Regions from separate parts of the Paenibacillus sp. FSL H8-0259 genome, predicted to be linked through region 1. Evidence: a T-box and tRNA genes for the amino acid it is inferred to sense, from the RefSeq annotation. Region 1 holds a T-box; the other holds one or more tRNA genes.
The links. A T-box is a leader RNA that pairs with one kind of tRNA and senses whether it is charged. The one in region 1 lies ahead of NSU01_RS13310 (tryptophan--tRNA ligase), so its partner is inferred to be a tRNA-Trp.
Positions count from the first base shown of each region.

Region 2: it has a tRNA-Trp gene. The T-box ahead of NSU01_RS13310 (tryptophan--tRNA ligase) is inferred to sense a tRNA for this amino acid. The anticodon was not compared.

Region 1 covers NZ_CP150147.1:3,214,258-3,217,612, forward strand. Annotated here, with positions in the region: gene NSU01_RS13305 (class I SAM-dependent methyltransferase) at 1-195, opposite strand, end outside; gene NSU01_RS13310 (tryptophan--tRNA ligase) at 291-1,289, opposite strand; T-box leader at 1,334-1,592, opposite strand; gene NSU01_RS13315 (MerR family transcriptional regulator) at 1,733-2,608, shown strand; gene NSU01_RS13320 (GNAT family N-acetyltransferase) at 2,748-3,233, shown strand; gene NSU01_RS13325 (GNAT family N-acetyltransferase) at 3,252-3,355, shown strand, end outside.
Region 2 covers NZ_CP150147.1:7,213,623-7,216,977, reverse strand. Annotated here, with positions in the region: rRNA gene NSU01_RS30920 (23S ribosomal RNA) at 1-430, shown strand, start outside; tRNA gene NSU01_RS30915 (tRNA-Asn) at 493-568, shown strand; tRNA gene NSU01_RS30910 (tRNA-Ser) at 572-661, shown strand; tRNA gene NSU01_RS30905 (tRNA-Glu) at 693-764, shown strand; tRNA gene NSU01_RS30900 (tRNA-Val) at 770-845, shown strand; tRNA gene NSU01_RS30895 (tRNA-Met) at 879-955, shown strand; tRNA gene NSU01_RS30890 (tRNA-Asp) at 960-1,037, shown strand; tRNA gene NSU01_RS30885 (tRNA-Phe) at 1,057-1,132, shown strand; tRNA gene NSU01_RS30880 (tRNA-Thr) at 1,152-1,227, shown strand; tRNA gene NSU01_RS30875 (tRNA-Tyr) at 1,233-1,318, shown strand; tRNA gene NSU01_RS30870 (tRNA-Trp) at 1,324-1,397, shown strand; tRNA gene NSU01_RS30865 (tRNA-His) at 1,424-1,499, shown strand; tRNA gene NSU01_RS30860 (tRNA-His) at 1,549-1,624, shown strand; tRNA gene NSU01_RS30855 (tRNA-Gln) at 1,643-1,717, shown strand; tRNA gene NSU01_RS30850 (tRNA-Gly) at 1,724-1,798, shown strand; tRNA gene NSU01_RS30845 (tRNA-Cys) at 1,806-1,879, shown strand; tRNA gene NSU01_RS30840 (tRNA-Leu) at 1,909-1,987, shown strand; gene NSU01_RS30835 (aldo/keto reductase) at 2,140-3,060, opposite strand; gene NSU01_RS30830 (MerR family transcriptional regulator) at 3,216-3,355, shown strand, end outside.

The DNA.
Region 1 (3,355 bases):
CAGCAATTGGGCGGTAACGAATCCCGGACCTGCACCGGCCTCCAGAACCTTCATCCCGTCTGCCAATCCGAATTGCTGCAAGGTGCGGTACTCTTTGTTCCAGCCCATCGAAGCCTGTTCCTGCAGGCGCAGCAGTTCTGATTCTGCCCCGTTACTGACATTCTGGAAATTATACGTGGAGTTACGTACGTTCATAGCTATTGCCTCCCAACCGGCTATTTGTAAAAGTTTGAATTTGATAATTTTACCATACCGTCCGTTTGAGTTAAACTCCGCTCCAGGGAGCTTATTTAAAAACGCCCGATCTTCGCTTTGACCTGCGCAAGCAGAGGAGCAGCTATGGCTCTTGCCTTCCGGGCACCTTCACTCAAGATCGCGTCGATCTGCTCTGGCGCTGCCATGAACTCATTGTATTTCTTCCGGGGTTCATCCAGAGCAGCATTAATCACCTGGAACAGCTCCTGTTTGGCCTCACCCCAGCTAATGCCGCTTAGATATTGCTTCCTGAAATCCTGTACTTGAGAGGGAGCCGCAAACTCTTTGTACAGCAAGAAAATATTTGACGTATCCGGGTCTTTCGGCTCCTGGGGAGGCGTAGAGTCCGTTTTGATTTTGCTGATCAGCTTCTTCAGGTTTTCTGGTGTTTCGAACAGCGGAATCGTATTATTGTAGCTTTTGCTCATCTTCCGCCCGTCCAGCCCTGGAATCACGGATGTGTTCTCATCGACCCTATAATCAGGGAGCTTGAAGGTATCTCCATAAATCCGGTTAAAGCCCTCGGCAATATCTCTGGCGATCTCCACATGCTGAATCTGGTCCTTACCGACAGGGACCTTGTCAGACTGGAACAGCAGAATGTCCGCAGCCATCAGCACCGGATAAGTGAACAGGCCCATATTGACTCCTGCATCTGCATCCACGCCTAATTGAATATTTTGTTCATGAATGGCTTTGTACGCATGGGCTCGGTTCATTAGACCTTTGGAAGTCAGACAAGATAGAATCCAGTGAAGCTCGAAGATCTCCGGCACATCAGATTGCCGATAAAAGACTACCCGCTCCGGGTCCAGTCCCAGTGCCAGCCATGTAGCTGCGATACCGTAAGACAGATCACGAAACTCGTCTCTGTCCTGAATGAAAGTTAATCCATGATAGTCAGCGATAAAATAAAGTGCAGTACAATCACCGGCCCCGGCGAGTTGCAGGGCAGGCTTGATTGCTCCGATGTAGTTTCCCAGATGGACTTTGCCCGTAGGCTTAATTCCGGTTAATACAATTTCCTTACTCATGTTATCCCTCCGTTTATGTAATCAAAAAGGGGTCCTCTCATCCTGAAAAGGACGAGAGAACCCCGTGGTACCACCTTAATTAGCCCGGATTATGATCCGGACCCGCTTAAACGTATCGCGACATCGCTATATGCCCTGAATACGCGTCTCTTGTAACGATGAGACCTTCGCCAAAGCCTACTTCCTGAAGGTTCGGTTTGGATGCTCAGAAGCCCACTTCGGCATAATCCCTACACTGATTCGCAGCAATCATCAGCTCTCTGGAGTATTCGTTATGCGTACTCTCTTCGTCATTGCAAAGTTGTATACTATTGTATTACTGTATTTTTACAATACATGCGGGCGAAAGTCAATTTTTATTATTGGATTTATGGAAACACCCCTTGAATTTGACGCGGCGTCAAGTGATACGATAGCTATGAGATCTCAGAGAGGAGAGCGAAATGAACAGATCTGTTGCTATACAAGAAATGTCGGAGCAGCTTGGGCTGACGAGCCGCACGCTGCGCCACTGGGAAGCGGAAGGGTTATTCCAAAGCGGTAGAGATGTTTCCTCGGGATGGCGTGTCTACGATGAACATGCGCTGGCATGTATTCGGATCACGGCAGTGCTGCGGAAGATGGACATACCGATCAAAGAAATAAAGTCAGTGATTATTGCGAATTCAGTAGCCGGGCTTAGCAAAGTCATAGTGAATAAACTGAATTCTATCAGGAAGCAAAGGGAAGAGATAGGGGTTGTTGAACGGCAGTTAAACCGGGTCCTGGAATACCTTGAGCGGCAGAACGAAGGCAAGCTGGACTTGGATAATATTCTTACCGAGACGGAGGCTGTATTTATGAGCAGTTTAACGGAACCGCATGTATTCAAAATTATCGATTTACCTCCCATGAGAGTGGCTTTTCATATTGTTGTGGACGCAGCTCCCGAAGACAAAGCGATGGGCTTTTTAATGGACTGGCTGAAGTCAGCGAACCTGCTGGGTACGGCGCGGCTCTTCGGTGGTAATATGAAGCCCATGCCAAGCAGTGCGGGCAAACCCTATGGTTACGGGATGTGTGCGTCAATTCCAGCGGCCGTCGTTGTTCCAGAGCCTTTCAAGGAAATGCAGCTGCCGGGAGGATTGTATGCCATGCTTGGTAGCAGTGACGACATCGGCGGTTCCTGGAAAAGTCTGATGAATCAATTATCGCAAAGCAAGAAGTACCGTTCAGATCGCGGAAGGCTCTGCCTCGAAGAGCATATCCGTAACGATCATCCGGAGGGCAGCGGCAACCTGTATGATCTGAACCTTCTGGAGCCGGTAAAGGCGAAATAAGTGTAAACAGGCGGGCTTCCTTAGTGAAGTTCTGCCTGTTCGCGTCCAATCACTTACATGCAATATGTCATGGTAGAATGATGTAATTCAATGTAATGTTTGGAAGTGAATTAAAGAGGAGCTGGCGAGGAGGCGAGGCATGGGTATTGAATTTAAGAAGGTGAGCAGTTTTCAACGGGGAATATTGTTTGAATTATTGAAAGATGCCTATGCCTTTGATTGCCGGTATGAGCAAAGCTGCCTTGCTGAATGGCGGGAATTTGATAACTTTTTCTTTGACAATCCGCCGATTGCAGATAAATACGGGTTCATCACAACGCTGCATGATGAAGCTGTCGGCTTCGTTTCCTGGGACCCGAGGAACCTGCCTGAGGTTGCGGAAATCGGCCATAACTGCATTGCTTCAGCCCACAAAGGTAAAGGTTACAGTAAAATGCAGCTGCAAGAAGCAGTGAATAGAATCCTCCAAAATGAAGTCCGGAAAATTATTGTAACAACAAATGATGATCTGGTTCCTGCCCGGCGGATGTATGAGAGTATCGGATTCACCATGTATCAGACAAGGCCGAATCAACATATTGCAGGGATGGTCGGCGAACACTTGGATTATGTATATTTTGTATAAAATCTGGAGGTACATAGGATGGAAGTTACTTTAAGTAAAGCGGTAGCAGAAGATGCGGCAGCGATTCATGAGATGCAGACCCGGGCATTCCTGCCCTTGCTCGAGAAATATCAGGATTATGG
Region 2 (3,355 bases), 4.0 Mb from region 1:
TCCCCCAAGAGTCCACATCGACGGGGAGGTTTGGCACCTCGATGTCGGCTCATCGCATCCTGGGGCTGAAGTAGGTCCCAAGGGTTGGGCTGTTCGCCCATTAAAGCGGTACGCGAGCTGGGTTCAGAACGTCGTGAGACAGTTCGGTCCCTATCTGTCGTGGGCGCAGGAAATTTGAGAGGAGCTGTCCTTAGTACGAGAGGACCGGGATGGACGTACCGCTGGTGCATCAGTTGTTCCGCCAGGAGCATGGCTGAGTAGCTACGTACGGACGGGATAAGCGCTGAAAGCATCTAAGCGTGAAGCCCCCCTCAAGATGAGATTTCCCAATTAGTAAGACCCCTTGAAGACGACGAGGTAGATAGGTTGGAGGTGGAAGTGCAGCAATGCATGGAGCTGACCAATACTAATCGGTCGAGGGCTTATCCAAATTTTTAATACGCAGATTCGTTTCGGATTCAGTTTTCAGGTGATCAAGCCTGATATGTATATTCCCTGATAGCTCAGTTGGTAGAGCACTCGACTGTTAATCGAGTTGTCACAGGTTCGAGTCCTGTTCGGGGAGCCATCTGGAGAGGTGTCCGAGTTTGGCCGAAGGAGCACGATTGGAAATCGTGTAGGCGCCACAAGCGTCTCGAGGGTTCGAATCCCTCTCTCTCCGTAGCTTTACCTTACAAATATTTAATCAGCATGGCTCGTTGGTCAAGGGGTTAAGACACCTCCCTTTCACGGAGGTAACATGGGTTCGAATCCCATACGAGTCATATATGGAGGCTTAGCTCAGCTGGGAGAGCATCTGCCTTACAAGCAGAGGGTCGGGGGTTCGAACCCCTCAGCCTCCACCATCTATCTTTAACAGAATAGATCTTTAACATTGACGCGGGGTGGAGCAGCCCGGTAGCTCGTCGGGCTCATAACCCGAAGGCCGCAGGTTCAAATCCTGCCCCCGCAACCAATTTGGAACCGTGGTGTAGTTGGCCTAACATGCCTGCCTGTCACGCAGGAGATCGCGGGTTCGAATCCCGTCGGTTCCGCCATCTTTATGAAGAAATGTTCGGCTCGGTAGCTCAGTCGGTAGAGCAAAGGACTGAAAATCCTTGTGTCGGGGGTTCGATTCCCTCCCGCGCCACCATATTTTTACAACTTAATATGCCGGTGTAGCTCAATTGGTAGAGCAACTGACTTGTAATCAGTAGGTTGGGGGTTCAAGTCCTCTCGCCGGCACCATCCTCGGAGGCTTAGCGAAGTGGCCAAACGCATCAGACTGTAAATCTGCTCACGTACGTGTTCGGTGGTTCGAATCCATCAGCCTCCACCATTTTTAGGGGCATAGTTTAAAGGTAGAACAACGGTCTCCAAAACCGTTGGTGTGGGTTCAATTCCTGCTGCCCCTGCCAAGTAATATCCTATAAAATTTAATATGGCGATCGTGGCGAAGTGGTTAACGCACCGGATTGTGGTTCCGGCATTCGTGGGTTCGAGACCCATCGGTCGCCCCATTTCTTTTATAAGGGTTATAAGGCATTGCAATTAAATAAGCTTCATATGGCGACTGTGGCGAAGGGGTTAACGCACCGGATTGTGGTTCCGGCATTCGTGGGTTCGAGACCCATCAGTCGCCCCATTTTATTAAATCAAATGTTGGGGATTAGCCAAGCGGTAAGGCAACGGACTTTGACTCCGTCATTCATAGGTTCGATTCCTATATCCCCAGCCATTATATGCGGACGTGGCTCAGCGGTAGAGCATCGCCTTGCCAAGGCGAGGGTCGCGGGTTCGATTCCCGTCGTCCGCTCCATTTTTTTGGTGCCATAGCCAAGTGGTAAGGCAAAGCTCTGCAAAAGCTTTATCCCCAGTTCAAATCTGGGTGGCACCTCCATTATCTTTTAGAACTAATTCTATGTATATGCCGGCGTGGCGGAATGGCAGACGCGCTCGACTCAAAATCGAGTGGGAAACCGTGGAGGTTCGAGTCCTCTCGCCGGTATAATTTATGAAACTAGTCCCTTAGGAGTTTGACTCCTGAGGGATTTTTATATTTATACTCCATCTCAAATTAAGGATAAAACCTGCAACGAACTTAGATCACCAAATTCGTTGCGGGTTTTATATGTTTTATATGTTGATGCTAAGACTCACTTAAGGAAGCACGTTCCCGGCCGCGCGGTAGATCTCGTACCATTCCTGGCGGCTGAGGGTTATATCGGAAGCTTTGGCGATATCAAGCAAGCGCGCTGTGTTGGTGGTACCGACCACCGGCTGCATCTTAGCCGGATGGCGAAGGAGCCAGGCGATGGCGATGGCCGTATCTGCTACACCTTTTTCCGCAGCCAGACGGTTAATGACTTCATTCACCTCCGGGAACTTCTCATTGCCGAGGAATACGCCTTCAAAGAAACCGTATTGGAACGGTGACCAAGGCTGGATCGTCATATCATGCAGGCGGCTATACTCCAGGATGCCTCCATCATGGACAACTGATCCGGAATTTGTCATATTGACGTTGATCCCGGAATCGATCATGCCGGTGACCATTACGCTGAGCTGAAGCTGGTTGAACAGCAGGGGCTGCTTGACGTTCTTTTTCAGCAATTCAATCTGCAGGGGATTCTGGTTGCTGACGCCGAAGTGTTTCACGAGGCCTCTGCTCTCCAGCTGATCAAAGGCTTCTGCTACTTCTTCAGGCTCCATAAGGGTGTCCGGGCGGTGCAGCAGCAGAACATCGACATAATCGGTCTTCAGGCGCTTCAGGCTGTTCTCTACCGAGCTCACAATATGCTCTTTGGAGAAGTCGAAGAAGCCATTACGGATTCCGCATTTGGTCTGAATCAGCAGTTGCTCACGCATGCCCGGACTTGCAGCCAGCACGTCGCCGAACACCTCCTCAGCTTTACCGGCAGCATAAATGTCAGCGTGGTCAAAAAAGTCTATGCCAGCCTCAAGGGCGCTGTGAATATGTACATCGGCCTCTTGTGGTGACAGATCTGCAATCCGCATACAGCCCAAGGAGATTTCAGCGACCTCCAGCGCACCATTAGCAACGTTAATTCTTTTTACCATTAATTATTCACTCCTTAAATGAAGGTACAGTGTTAAGCTTAGACCTTAGAGTTAGGTGTAAGTCAATAGATTTATAGAGCAGCTTTTCATAGAAACCAAATGGTGTTACTTTAAGAGGTGAAACCGATACCAGCTGACAGAAGGGAGCTGCAATAATGGGATACAGCATCAAAACCATAGCACAAAAAAGCGGACTGAGCCAATATACGCTGCGTTACTACGAACGGGAGGGCGTATTGCCGGTTGTGGCAAGAGATGTTAACGGCAACCGGTGTTTTGACGATGAGGATCTGGA